Regions from separate parts of the Paenibacillus sp. GCM10028914 genome, predicted to be linked through region 2. Evidence: riboswitches for the same ligand, from Rfam matches in the RefSeq annotation. Region 2 holds a riboswitch; the other holds the start of a gene.
The links. A riboswitch is a leader RNA that binds a small molecule or an ion and turns the genes downstream of it on or off. The one in region 2 is predicted to bind FMN.

Region 1 (7,213 bases), on a different contig from region 2:
GTTTAATTTAGTTAAGCAGTCATATCCGGGTCAATCGACCGCAGAAAAATTACGTGTTGTACCTGCTCCAAAACCAGATCAGGCCAATATAGATGAGGCGGAAGCGATACGCCAAGCTTTAGCAGAACCTGCAGAAGATAACCCTGCTGTTCCTGTCATTAAAGCTGTAAAGTATGATGAAGCGTCGGATAAATGGATGGTTAGTATTAAACGAGGAGATGAAGTTACGGATATTCAGATCGATGATAAATAAAGTACCTAGGTTGTCATCGTAATGCACTCCATTCATCCTATGATTCAAAATTAAATTTAGGCCATGCAATAAAGAGAGAAACCACTAAATTTATTCTAGAAGATAGGAGATAGCGATGAAGCGATTCATAGGCTTTATAATTCTGGCTTCCATCATCCTAAGTGGATGTACTTCAGAGAAAGAATTTACCCGGGAGACAGCGGAAGCTGATATGCTGGAGCTCATCCCGCCATGCGGCAATAGTCTTCAGTCGTTCAATACAATCACAGAAACTGAGCAGACTGAATCGGGCTACATCTTTAAGGTCATACAAAACTGTGAACCAGTGAATGGAGAAGGACCAAAGATGGAGACGATCTATCGATATGAAGTCACGCCTGATGATATCATACTGATTGAATAACGATGTAAATAAAAAAGGGGCAGCACTAGGTTAATTAGCCTGGATCTGCCCCTTTGCCTGTCCAATATGTTACGAGGTTAAATCTTGATCAACTATTCTCATCTTGCGGACAGGAAATCCGCTTGTCACCGAGCGGATTCTATACCACCTTCACACTTCCCGGTAACTGCTCTGCAGGATCAATATCCACCTTACAGCGGGATACCCGATTCCGTCCCTCCTGCTTCGCTTTATACAAAGCTCCATCACTTAGCTTGTAGAGCTTATCTAGTGGCAATAGTTGTTCTGCCGTCACGGTTACAACACCAATACTAAGCGTATACGAGATAGGCAACTTGCCATAACTCTGCTCCACCGTACGGCGAATGGACTCAGCCATCTCCCCCGACTGTCTCTCATCTGCTCCAGGGAGTAACACTGCGAACTCATCTCCCCCATACCTTCCTAGCAGATCGCTATCTTGAAGCACGCTCTTCACCTTACAAGCATATTCTCGCAGCACCATATCTCCTGTATCATGACCATAGGTGTCGTTAATCATCTTGAATTGATCGATGTCCATAAGTAAGAAGGAAACGGGATAACCTTGTTTTTGACAGTCCTCTATCGACTTCTTAGCCTCTAGAATAAACTTCCGACGATTCCAGATCCCCGTCAGATCATCGTAGCTTGCAAGCTTATGGAGCTCCCGATCACTCTTCTCTTTAGACAACAGAACAAAGCCTGTATTGCCCACAAACATCAGCAGGAATAGCGACAAAAAGGACATGGCCTGATAAATACTAGGCTCAAAAAAGGTTACCGTTACAAGTGGTGAGATCATCGCGCGAATCATTGCGCCTACAGCGATCAGACAGTACATCCATCCTATTACTCGCATCAACATGGAGCCGTTCTTTCTAATCAACATACGAATAACAGGTAATACAAGCATCAGTCCCATCCCGCAAGAACCCAATACAATTCTGTTCGTTTCGGTGTTCGCTACCATAATGATGAGATGGAATAACAGAATACAAAGAGACGTTAATACAATATACAGTCGCAGCGTTTTACGATGAAAAGCATCCATTGCCCTTAACAGAGCGATTGCTTCAAGTGCAGCCCCCATAAATAAAGCTGTATTTGCCATAGAAACCGTGAATATATCGGGGATTCCTCCCCGAAACATAGCCAGTCCCCAGCCGAATGCCTGCATCCATTTTGCTCCGTAAAATGCATTAACCGCACGATCCTTGTTCTGTCCATGCCGATATGCCGTAATCAGAATAATCGTGAATAGATGCCCTACAACCAAAAATACAAAAGCCGTTTGCATATCCAGATCGAAATTCATTTTTTATTCTCACCATCTTAAGATTCTTTATTTCGACTTATTTCGACCTAAATCAGGAAAATCCTCTTTTTTACAGAAATATCTAAATATTTGGTTGAATCATACAAAAAAAAGTTGCCAAGTTTCCTTGGCAACCACTTAAAAAATTTTATATTTTAACGATCCACTGATAAGCTTTTTACTTACTTCACTCGCCAGCTTTGGCTACAGAATCTGACTGTCTGGAGATAATAAACAAGACGATCCATATCATCAGAAACCCGAGAATTTGTTCAGCGGTTACGATTTCTTTAAACACAACCCAGTTAATCAACACCCCAGCTGTCGGAAAGCTTAGTTCCGCAAGCGTAGCTACAGAAGCTTTGGTCGTAGTAAGACCTTTATAATAAACCAGCAGACTGAGTAGACCCGGCAAAAGCGCCTGTCCGATCAGATTCAGGGATACCCCGGCAAATGCAGCAGTTCCGAACTCAGGCAAATTCCATCCGGCGCCTTCATTCAAAGTAATTAACGCAAGCAGCGGAAGGGCCAATACAAAGCGCAGTGAGGTAACCGTCTCTACCTTCATTTGACCAACCATCAAGCGCCCCATAACCGTAGATCCGCCCCATAGAGCAGCCGCTCCGAGAGATAATAGACTTCCTACCTGAATAAAATCACTCCAGTGTCCAATCGGAAATGTCATACCGAATGTAAGCAGGTACGTTCCCGCTAAAGCAATAACCATAAGAATACCGAAGTGACGCGGGAGCTTTTCTTTAAGCAATAAGGCTGCCAGAATAATTGCGAACAGGGGCTGAAGCTTTTGCAGAAGCAGTACAGCATTCAGATTCCCGCTTGAGAGACCCATCGTGAACAATATGGTTGCAATTGCAGAGCCACCCCAAGATATAAAGAGTAACGCTCCAACCTGTTTCCAGCCAACCCTCTTCAATTCTTGACGATTTCTCCATAGTACCGGAATCGCCACGAGCGCGATAATCACGTGCTCAAGAAGTACGATTTGGGATGATGTCATATTTTTCAGAAGCATGACCCGGAATAGAGGATCTACCCCCCAGAGGGCCGCCCCCAATACAACTAACCAAAAACCATATTTCGGATTACTGTTTTCCTTAGCCGTACGTTTTGACTGTACTTTCATACCTGTGTTGATGTTTTCCATGTTGCTGTCTCCTGTCCTTGAATACGGAGTCTTACCAGCAGAAAGCCCCCGTAATCGACAGTGTCGACTAATACGGGGGCTGACCAAATAAGCCTACTGTAGAAGTAAAATTCCACAGCAAACCTATGTTTGATCTTCTCCCATCCGGACTTTACCGTCGGCCTTGGAATTACACCAAGTCAGTCACTGCCTTAAATTTCACAGCAGCGAGTCGCGGGCTGAAGCTCATTCATACGAATGAACCATCACCGCCGGTCAGGAATTTCACCTTACCCCGAAGATCCATATTCATTTATTTTAGATTTTTATTTCGTAATGCATTGAATAACCTGAACTTATAATACTAAAAATTAATATAATACGCTGATAAAAAAATCACAATTAAATTATAACACGAATAGTTTCATGTAAATACAACATACTTACAGAAAATCATGTTAATTTTCGAAAACTAACCCTACTGAGAATTATATAGCAAATATAGTTTAGTTTCCACCCCTAATTTTTTATTATGAAATTTCCCACATAAATAAGGGGGTCCCGTAAGATCCTAGATCTGTTGGGACTCCCCTCTGTACTTCTTAACTGTTATAACTAACCACGATAAACTCCAAAGTTTGAAATTGTCGGACACCATCTGGATTCGGTAATCTTAAGGCGAATATATCGTGAAGTCACATTGTCGAACCGGCATATACGCTTGTAGCCAACAACCGTTCCGCTCCAGAGCGGCTTCCATTCACCATCCTGCTGAACTTCCAGCTCAAACTTCTCGATCCGCTGGCTATATCGGTTCTCCTGCAGGACAATATGGTTAAACTCTTTCTCTTCCTGGAGATCAACTTCAATTGTTGCCTGCTCCGTCCCCTCTTCAGGGCACCAGTAGGTATCAGGATTCCCATCCAAGATGAGGTTAGCATCATGCCCACTCATAGACTCTGATGCCTGAGCGGAAGCTCCCTCGGCCAGATTCGTTCTGAACGTGTTCCGAATTGCTTCACCCAGTTCACGCAGACGAGCTCGGTCATTCTCATGAATAAGGCCGCGCTTATCCGGCGGTAAGTTCAGCAGAAAGGTTGCATTTCCGCCGACGGAACCGTAATACACTTGAAGCAGCTCTTCCAGTGATTTAACCTTGTCATCTTCCGAAGCATGATAGAACCAGCCTGGGCGAATCGATGTATTGACTTCCGCAGGATACCAGACCAGATCTCGTTCCTTGCTAATAATCTCACGGCTTCCAAGGTCACGGTCGGTTGAGTCGTAACGCTTAGCGAATTCGCCGTCATCCACCTGCTGGGATTTCTCCTGAATTTGCTCATTTGAGCGAAGGGAAACGGGTACAACACTCCATTCCGATTCCCGGCAAACACCTGCTTCGTTCCCACACCAACGGATATCCGGTCCACACACATTAATAACCGCATTCGGTTGCAGTTCCCGAATCAGATCATAGTACGCGTCCCAATCATACTCTTGTCGCTTGCCATTCGGACCCTCGCCGCAAGCACCATCGAACCATACACAAAATATATCTCCGTAATTCGTTAGCAACTCTCTTAATTGATTCAGAAAGTATGCATTGTACTTCGGGGAATCCCCGTAAGTCTGCTCATGACGATCCCATGGGGACAAATATACACCGAATTTAATTCCGCCTTTGCGGCAGGCATCAGCTACTTCTTTCACGATGTCCCCTTGACCATCTTTCCAAGGGCTGCTCTTCACCGAATGATCCGTGTACTGACTCGGCCATAAGCAAAATCCATCGTGATGTTTACAAGTAAGGATCAGTCCCTTCATGCCCGCGTCACGGCATGCTTCTACCCACTGGTCAGCATCAAATTCTACAGGATTAAAGATAGCCGGGTCTTCATCGCCATGGCCCCATTCTTTATCCGTGTACGTATTGATCGTAAAGTGAATAAAAGAGTAAAACTCCATTTCCTGCACAGCTACCTGTCGTTCTGAAGGCTTCACCTTGGCAGCGTACTTAATCAGATCGTCCATCTCGTTTCCTCCGTAGCTCTAAGTTTGAAGAACATGGTTATTCTTTAGCCAGTGCTTTCTGGTAAGCCGCAAGATAAGCATCCAACTGCATCCCTTTGAATCCATTTACATAGTTCTCCCAATCCTTCTCAATATCCTTGTTACCCGTTACAAATTGTGCGAGATTCGAGTCCACATAATCCGTTATTGTCTTCGACATTTGTGTAACGATTAACGCATCCGCTGGATCGATAAATACATCGGTAGGATATACGATTTCCGGTTTCGCAAATGGCTCATACTTTTTCGCAGCTAGCCACAAACGGTAATCAATCGCACCTTTACCAAGTGGATCTGCCGGAGCTGCGAACGATTCACGGATCGAGTTAAGCATCTGCATTGTCCCTAATTGCCACCACGTATTTGCCAGTTGTGTTTGTCCACTAGACGACTGATCTTTCGTAACGACATCATACTTCGCAGGATCACCATTATAGTCGAGCTGACCGCTGTCTGCTTTTTTATAACCTTCTCCTTCAAAGCCCCATGTTGTATGAACCGTTCCTTCTTCGGAGAAGAGGTAATCTGCCAGACGAATTGCTGCAATCTGTTCTTCCTTCGTTGCTTTATTCGTAATTACAAACTGTCCTGCACCAGCACCTACGGTATATCCTGCTAATTGAACACCTTCTGGTCCCTTAAGTGGTGGAACAACATCGTAAGCTTTATGACGTGTGTTGTTATCATCATTAACTTCAAACACGCCTCCAATATTCGCAGTACCTACGCTACCTACAACCACATCAGGCTTGTTGGCCAGTTGTTTAACAGCATCAACGTTTTGTGTAAATGCAGCTTTATCCATTAACCCTTCCTGGAATAGCTTATGTAAATACTTCACGCCTTCTTTCCATTCTGGCTGTGTAGGAGCGAAGATTACCTGTCCATCTTTAATCATTAAACCGGTTCCATCATTATAAATAAAAGCGTTCATTAGGAAGGTCTCTACACCGCCACCCCAGTCATTATTGGAGGTCGTGAATGGAATCTCATCTGCCTTGCCATTACCATTCGGGTCTTTCTCCTTAAAAGCCTTCATAACTTGATAAAATTCTTCCGTTGTTGTCGGCATATCCAAGTCCAGCGCTTCAAGCCACTCTGTATTAATCCACAATCTTTGATAATATGTACAGTGCAAACATTCATTGATTTTCGGAAGCGCGTAGATATTACCATCCGGAGCAACCATTCCCGCTTTCAAATAGGACACATCTTCCATCGCTTTCTTAATATTCGGCGCATACTGTTCGATCAAATCATTCAGTGGAATAAAGGCACCTTGCTGGCCATACTTCACCTGATCCGCCTTCGACATTCCCGCACCAAGAATAACTGCCGGGTAATCTCCGCTCGCTAACAATAATAACTTCTTGTCATTAAAAGCAGCTTCCGGGGAAGTACTCCAGTTGAATTTAATGTTAAGCGTTTCTTCTAAGTGCTTCGAAAACTTATTGACATCCAAATTTTCAATACCGACCGTTTGTGGAGCAAACACACTGAGTTCAACCGGTTTATTTGGATCTTGCGGAGTATTTGCGGAATTACTCTCTTCACCTTTTGAACCACACGCTGATAAAACCATGGTAAGGACCAACATCAGACTCATTACTTTGAGCAAATTTCTTTTCACTTGAACAGCCTCCCTTTTATTTAAATACTTCTCGATATGGATTTATTCATAAACCGATTGCTGATCATCACCTCCCTTACAGGTGAACTCCTTATCCTTTCAAAGATCCGATCATAACCCCTTTAACAAAGTGTTTCTGAACAAACGGGTAAATGATCAAAACAGGAGCGCTGGATACAACAATCAATGAATATTTCAATAAGTCCTTGAGTCCTTGTTGCATCAAAACATTGTTAACATCCTTGTACATATCGGAATTTTCAGAATTCAGAATAAGGAGATTCCGCAGGAAAATCTGTAGCGGGAACATGTGACTGTCCTTCAAATAAATCAATGCGTTAAAGTAAGCATTCCAGTGACCGACCGCATACATCAGG
Region 2 (7,213 bases):
CTTATAAGCCTTTAACTTGTTAATAAGCCCGATGCCTCGGCCTTCTTGTCGCATATATAATAGAACGCCTTCTCCCTCTTCTTGAATTTGCCTTAAAGCTGCATCAAACTGGGGACCACAATCACAGCGATGAGAATGAAATACGTCACCGGTCAAGCATTCAGAATGGACACGCACCAGAACCGGCTTATCACCGCTAATCGAACCTTTCACAAGTGCGATATGCTCTTTATTATCAACTGCATTCGTATAAGCAATTGCCTGAAACTCTCCAAAATCTGTTGGCATACGAACCGAAACCTCTCGGGTGACTAGCTTCTCTTTATCATTACGATAATGGATCAGGTCTTTAATACTGATCAGTTTAAGGTTATTCTTCAAAGCGATCTGGGCAAGATCAGGCAAACGCGCCATCGTCCCATCTTCTTTCATAATCTCGCAAATGACACCCGCTGGAAACGATCCACATAAGCGAGCCAGATCAACCGCTGCCTCCGTATGACCTGCCCGGCGTAAAACACCTCCGTTCTTCGCAATAAGCGGAAACATATGCCCTGGTCTTCTGAAATCGGAAGGTGCAGCATCCGGATCTAATATTCCTTGAACTGTTAGCGATCTTTCAAATGCAGATATACCGGTAGTCGTATCTTTATGATCGATGGAAACTGTAAAAGCAGTCCCGTGATAATCGGTATTTTGAGTAACCATAGGCTGTAAATCCAATTCGTTAGCCCTCTCTTGTGTAATAGGCAAACATACTAATCCTCTGCCTTCCGTAATCATGAAATTAATAACTTCGGGTGTTGCCTTATCTGCAAGTGCGATAAAGTCGCCTTCATTCTCCCGGTCTTCATCATCAACAACAATTACGACTTTCCCCTGCTTCAGGTCATCAATTGCTTCTTCAATCGAGCTAAACTTAAATTGATTATCCATAGCTCATTTCTCCTCTATTTTCATGGTGTAAATAACATGTATTATTAAGCAAATCCGTGCTCAGACAAATATTCATGGCTAATACCACTACTCTTTTCTTTACTTGCTGCCCCTCGCGAACCGTAATGAAGAAGATGGTCGACATACTTACCTATAACGTCGTTCTCTATGTTAATCGTGGCGCCAACTTTCTTAGATGCGAGTATGGTTTCGGCAAGTGTATGAGGGATAATGGACACCGTAAAGGAAGACTCATTTACATTTACAACGGTCAGGCTAACCCCATCTAGAGTAATCGAGCCTTTAGGAATAATGTATTTAAAAAGTTCTGCATTCGAAGGCGTAATTTCATACACGACTGCATTTTGATCCTCTTTAATACTCCGAATGTAACCTGTTCCGTCAACATGGCCCTGAACAATATGCCCGCCGAATCTTGCTCCGGCTGCCATCGCTCGTTCCAAATTCACTTTGCTACCTGCCTGAAGCTCCTTAAGATTGGTCCTACGGTAAGTCTCAGGCATAACATCAACGGTAAATTGACTTGTATTAATTGTGGTCGCGGTTAAACATACACCGTTAACGGCTACACTATCTCCAAGCTTTAAATCATTCATTATTCGTGAAGCCGATATGCTTAGTACCATCGCTTCACCTTTCCGACCAATTCGGTGAAGTTCACCGATTTCTTCTACCAATCCTGTAAACACAGGATCCCTCCTTTCCAGCTCGATTCCATTTCTTATCGAAAAAATAATCTATGAATCCGTTACGGCCACACGGGGATACCTCGAATACACAAATTATCATTCAGCTGTTCAATCTCAAGGTCCCTTAAAGTAATGGCTTCACTCATATGTGCGGCACCGTTAAATGCAAAGCTCGATGGAGCTCCCAAGCCACCTACGATTTTGGGGGCCATAAAAAGAACAATCTGATCCACAAGCTGTTCTTCAAGCATGGAGCCATTCAAGGTGCCTCCACCCTCAAGAAGTATAGAGCCAATCTCCATCTGACCTAATAAAGTCATTGCAAGACTTAAATCTACTCGCGGACCATCCCCACAGCTCAAGACCTCGATCCCCATTTTCTGAAGCGCCTCTCTTCTCCCCGCATCCCCATTCTTTGTTGTCAAAATAATCGTCCTTGCATTCCTGTCCGTTAACATTTTACTTTTCAAAGGAATATTGAGTCTGGAGTCCACTACAATCCGGATCGGATTCAGCCCATCTACGGGTAGACGAGTCGTCAGCAGCGGATCATCCTTTATGACTGTAGATACCCCGACCATAATAGCCTGATGGCGATGCCGAAGTGTATGGACTCTCTCCCTTGCGACTTCATTGGATATCCATTTGCTATCACCCGTTTTCGTAGCAATTTTGCCATCCAATGTGCTTGCTGTCTTCAGTGTGACAAATGGCCTTCCGGTCGAAATAAACTTTATGAAAGATGCATTTAGTTTAAGTGCACGATCTTTTAGAATTCCGATGTCAACCTGAATCCCAGCAGCACGTAGCATTTCAATCCCTTTGCCAGCTACAAGCGGATTGGGATCTTCAGCAGCAATTACAACTCGTTTTACCCTCTCTGCAATTAACCTCTCACTACAAGGTGGCGTCCTGCCATAATGACTACATGGTTCGAGTGTAACGTAAACCGTACTGCCAGCCGCTTTATCTCCAGCCATTTGAAGGGCATGAATCTCAGCATGCGGTGTTCCTCTTTCAAGATGTGTACCTATTCCAGCAAGCATGCCATCCTTTACAATGACACAACCGACTACCGGATTTATGCCAGTCTGACCTTGAGCCCGTTCTGCCATTTCTAATGCAAGTGACATATAAAATTCATCATTCATCATATCTCTCAACCATACTCCCCTCCCTCTTCACGCAATTGATCATTGAAGTCGGAATTGATTCCAATCGGAACTGTTCCGTATTGCACAAAAAAAGCCCTGTATGGATCATGAAATCCAAACAGGGCTTTGAGTATACGGGAGTTATAATAGACAAGCAGAAATAAACAAGATATGACAGATGCAACCAAAGTAACACAAATAAACTGTAGCACAAAAAAAAGCTAAGCAAATCAGCTGTGAATACTTTGTGAAAACCTGCACATATCAAAAATGTCATTTCTGGCAGACCTACCTTTTAAAAAACAAGGTACGCCTCTTATCCTTCTCCCATCCAGACTATACTGTCGGTCCCGGATTTGCACCAGGTCCACCGCATATACTTCAGCATACTCACCTACGTATATCCGGGTCACGGACTAAGTCCGCAATAACATGCTCATGAGCTAAGTTATCACGTCCATCACCGCCGGTAGGGAATTTCACCCTGCCCCGAAGGATATAAATTGAAACTTTATTTAGTTAATAAAATCGTAACAAAACAAAATACAAAACACAAGGTATTAATTTATAGAAATTTATGTCTATTTGTGAATGGCTCAATACATCAAAAGAACTTACAAAAAGAAACAACCTCCCTATAAAGGAAGGTTGTCCAATATTAAAGTATTAAGCTTCGAATACTTTAACCTCTTTCATTTTATCACCAGGTCTTACATTGTTCACATGCTCCATACCGCTAATCACTTTACCAAACACGGTATGAACGCCATCCAGGTGAGGTTGTGGGCCGTAACAGATAAAGAACTGGCTACCGCCTGTGTTAGGGCCTGCATGCGCCATAGACAATACACCAACATCATGCTTAGTGGTGTTCGTTGCAGTCTCACATTTAATTGTGTAGCCAGGACCGCCTGTACCGTTACCAGTAGGGCATCCACCTTGAGCTACGAAGCCTGGAATTACACGGTGAAAGCTTAGTCCGTTATAAAAACCGCTGTTAGCCAATTTTTCAAAGTTGGCTACCGTATTCGGTGCTTCTTCAGGCAAAAATTGAATTTCTACTACTCCGCCGTTTTCTAACTCGATTGTACCTTTTTTCATTTCTCTTCACTTCCTTAAATTGATGTTCTATTAAATGACGTACTCATTGTATCTTATTTACAACATCTGTTGCAAACGAAGTTCACACAAAAGGATCACTCCTCTATACACTGTTTAGGAGTGATCCTTTATAAATAAGTTCAAACTTTAAAATTAGCTTAATACAGTCTGTTTGTTTTGGATACGTTCTGGAACAACATCATGCCTAACAATATCCTCCAAGCTCTCGCGACGAACGACCAAATCACTAACTCCGTCTTTAACAAACACTACTGCCGGTTTACGGATCCGGTTGTAGTTACTAGCCATGGAATAATTGTAAGCACCTGTACAAGCAACCGCAAGCAAATCACCGGATTGAACCTTCGGCAACTCTACATCCCATATGAGCATATCTCCACTCTCACAGCATTTACCAGCAATCGAGACCTTCTCTTCATTCTGCTCATTCGCACGATTAGCCAAAATCGCCTCATACTGTGATTCGTACAACGCCGGACGTGGATTATCTGTCATCCCGCCGTCCACTGCAACGTACTTACGTACGCCAGGGATATCTTTACTTGTACCTACCGTGTAGAGTGTTGTTCCCGCATCTCCTACAATACTGCGGCCGGGTTCTACCCAAATCTCAGGAAGTTCAGGACCGATCCCTTCGAAATGTACTTTAACCGAATCGGTAATTGCCTTAACATACTGCGATACCTGAAGCGGAGTGTCACCTTCCACATAACGAATACCAAATCCGCCGCCAAGGTTTACAACCGTGAAAGTTACATCCAGTTCTTCTTTAACGGAACGCGCAAATTCAGCTACACGCTGAACAGCCATCTGGAATCCTTCAACTTCAAAAATTTGTGACCCGATATGAGAGTGCAGTCCCAGAAGCTCAAGATTTGGTTGGGCAGATGCAAGCTTTACCGCTTCAAATGCCGATCCATTACCGATATCGAACCCAAATTTGGAGTCTGTTTGACCGGTTGAAATGTATTCATGAGTATGTGCTTCAACGCCAGGAGTTACACGAAGCAATATCTTCACGTGACGATTCTTCTCAGCTGCAACCGCCTGTAGCAAATGTAACTCTACCTCGTTATCTACGACGAAACAGCCGATATTTGCATTCAATGCCATCTCAATTTCGTCAAGTGTCTTATTGTTACCATGAAAATGAATCCGTTCTGCTGGAAATCCTGCCTGAAGTGCCGTATAGAGCTCACCATCTGATACGACATCAAGTGACATTCCCTCTTCTTCTGCAAGACGGCACATTGCCATTACGCAAAATGCTTTGCTAGCGTATGCAACCTGATATTTTAATCCGGAAGTCTTGAAAGCTTCGATGTATTCTCTGCAACGTGTTCTAACCGACTGCTCGTCTACAATATAAAGAGGGGTTCCATACTGTGCTTTTAGCTCAGCTGTATCGCACCCACCAATTTCAAGATGTCCAAGTTCGTTGATTCTGCTAGTACCGTGTAAAAACATGCTCACAATTCCTCCGATCGATATTTACAAAATGTGATAATCGAATAATTGTTCACAGTATAGCAGACAACGATACGTAATTAAATGGATTTTTCAACATAACCTTTGTGTTATAATTACTCGCGCTTCCGTTTGGGATCCATTTCTGGCCCCATCTTAGTACTATCCCGTGTCTTGTTTAAAGCTGGACGCTTTCTGGAATAGAGAATCGGCTTTCGGAAAAGCACCTCAGCCATCGCCTTTGCACTAAATGGTATAAATGGCCACATATAAGACGAGTTATAGGACCGGTGTGTTGTCAGAAGCAAGATGAGTAGCGTGGTTCCAACAACAAGCCCTTTGACGCCAAACAATGCCACGGCTATTAATAGGGCTAGTCGTACAACCCGATTGGCCAGACCTAGTTCATAACTCGGTGTCGCAAACATACCAATTGCTGCAACCGCCATATAGAGCACCACTTCGTTAACAAACAAGCCTGTCTTCACGGCGATGTCGCCGATCATGATTGCTGCAATCAAACCCATTGCGGAAGCCAAAGGCGTCGGTGTATGCACAGCGGCTAGACGCATGAGATCGACACCAAATTCTACGATCAGAAATTGGGCGATAATTGGAATTTTTGCGTTTTCCTGCGGCCCTATAATATCAAGATGCGGCGGCTTCAATTCTGGATGAATGACAAGCAGCATCCAGAGCGGCAAGAGAAACATTGAGGCGAATATTCCTCCGAAACGAATCCAGCGCAGATAGGTTCCCATAAATGGTGTCTGCCTGTTTTCTTCCGCATGCTGACATAGATCAAAGAACGTTGACGGCATAATCATAACGCTTGGTGAGGTGTCTACCATCACGACAATTCTGCCTTCCAGTAAGTGGGAGGCGACCACATCCGGACGTTCCGAATATCTTACGAGCGGGTAAGGGTGCCAACCTTTATTTACAATCGCCTCTTCAAGTTGCTTATCTGCTAAAGGTATGCCTTCCAGATCTAGCTCCTGAATTTTGTGTCTTATAGCCTCGACCTGTTCTCTGTCGGCAATATCATCTATAAACAAAATTGATACATCCGTTTGTGTACGTCGTCCTACCTGCATGATTTCACTATGTAGCCCAGGATCACGCACACGCCGACGGATTAGATTAATATTGGTAAGCAAGGTTTCAGTAAATCCGTCTCGCGAGCCTCGTACGACCTTTTCAGTGTCTGGTTCGTCTGGATTCCTTGAAGGATATATTCTCGTATCGAGCAAAATGACCGACTGCTCTCCTTCAATAAAGAAAGCACTCATTCCTGTCATTACCTTACTTATCGCTTCACTAAGTTTATTTGTTGACTCCACCTGAACATATGGAATGTACTTATTCTTAATGTTGGAATAAGCATGTGTACCGATATCTTCAGGTGTTAAGTAAGTAAGCCGCTTTAAAATTTCAGTCCCCACTGCAGAGTTAATATAACCGTTCATAAATAAAAGCCCGGTCTCTTTTCCTCCTATTGTCATCTCTCTAAAAACAATATCAAAGGAAACTCCAAGACCCATGACCTCGCCTAATATAACTTTCAGATCCTTCATCCGCTCGGGGATTTCATCTGATCCTTGCCAATACAAAACAGACTCATAGGTACTATCAGAAGTTTCGCTATTCCTCTTCTTGATCAAGGCATCCTCTTCCAACTTTTTCATTTCTGATGGGGGAATCACTGGAACATCTTCTTCTTTATTGCCTGCAAATCCCGTATTATCATCCATGCATATTACCTCCTGTTCCCCTTTTGGTTACTGCCTATAAATAAACCACTCAAACAAAGAACCTGCGACT

Region 1: it holds a riboswitch for FMN, as region 2 does, so the genes downstream of both, ACFQV5_RS03180 (DMT family transporter) here and ribD (bifunctional diaminohydroxyphosphoribosylaminopyrimidine deaminase/5-amino-6-(5-phosphoribosylamino)uracil reductase RibD) in region 2, are expected to answer to the same signal.

The regions. Positions count from the first base shown of each region.
Region 1 covers NZ_JBHTFO010000004.1:115,528-122,740, reverse strand. The annotation lists gene ACFQV5_RS03195 (YobA family protein) at 1-253, shown strand, start outside; gene ACFQV5_RS03190 (hypothetical protein) at 369-656, shown strand; gene ACFQV5_RS03185 (GGDEF domain-containing protein) at 796-1,992, opposite strand; gene ACFQV5_RS03180 (DMT family transporter) at 2,180-3,157, opposite strand; FMN riboswitch at 3,286-3,443, opposite strand; gene ACFQV5_RS03175 (alpha-L-fucosidase) at 3,752-5,167, opposite strand; gene ACFQV5_RS03170 (ABC transporter substrate-binding protein) at 5,205-6,812, opposite strand; gene ACFQV5_RS03165 (carbohydrate ABC transporter permease) at 6,928-7,213, opposite strand, start outside.
Region 2 covers NZ_JBHTFO010000018.1:718,007-725,219, reverse strand. The annotation lists gene ACFQV5_RS23945 (bifunctional 3,4-dihydroxy-2-butanone-4-phosphate synthase/GTP cyclohydrolase II) at 1-936, opposite strand, end outside; gene ribE (riboflavin synthase) at 981-1,646, opposite strand; gene ribD (bifunctional diaminohydroxyphosphoribosylaminopyrimidine deaminase/5-amino-6-(5-phosphoribosylamino)uracil reductase RibD) at 1,706-2,800, opposite strand; FMN riboswitch at 3,116-3,301, opposite strand; gene ACFQV5_RS23930 (peptidylprolyl isomerase) at 3,467-3,901, opposite strand; gene lysA (diaminopimelate decarboxylase) at 4,055-5,389, opposite strand; gene ACFQV5_RS23920 (spore germination protein) at 5,506-7,143, opposite strand; gene ACFQV5_RS23915 (stage V sporulation protein AB) at 7,171-7,213, opposite strand, start outside.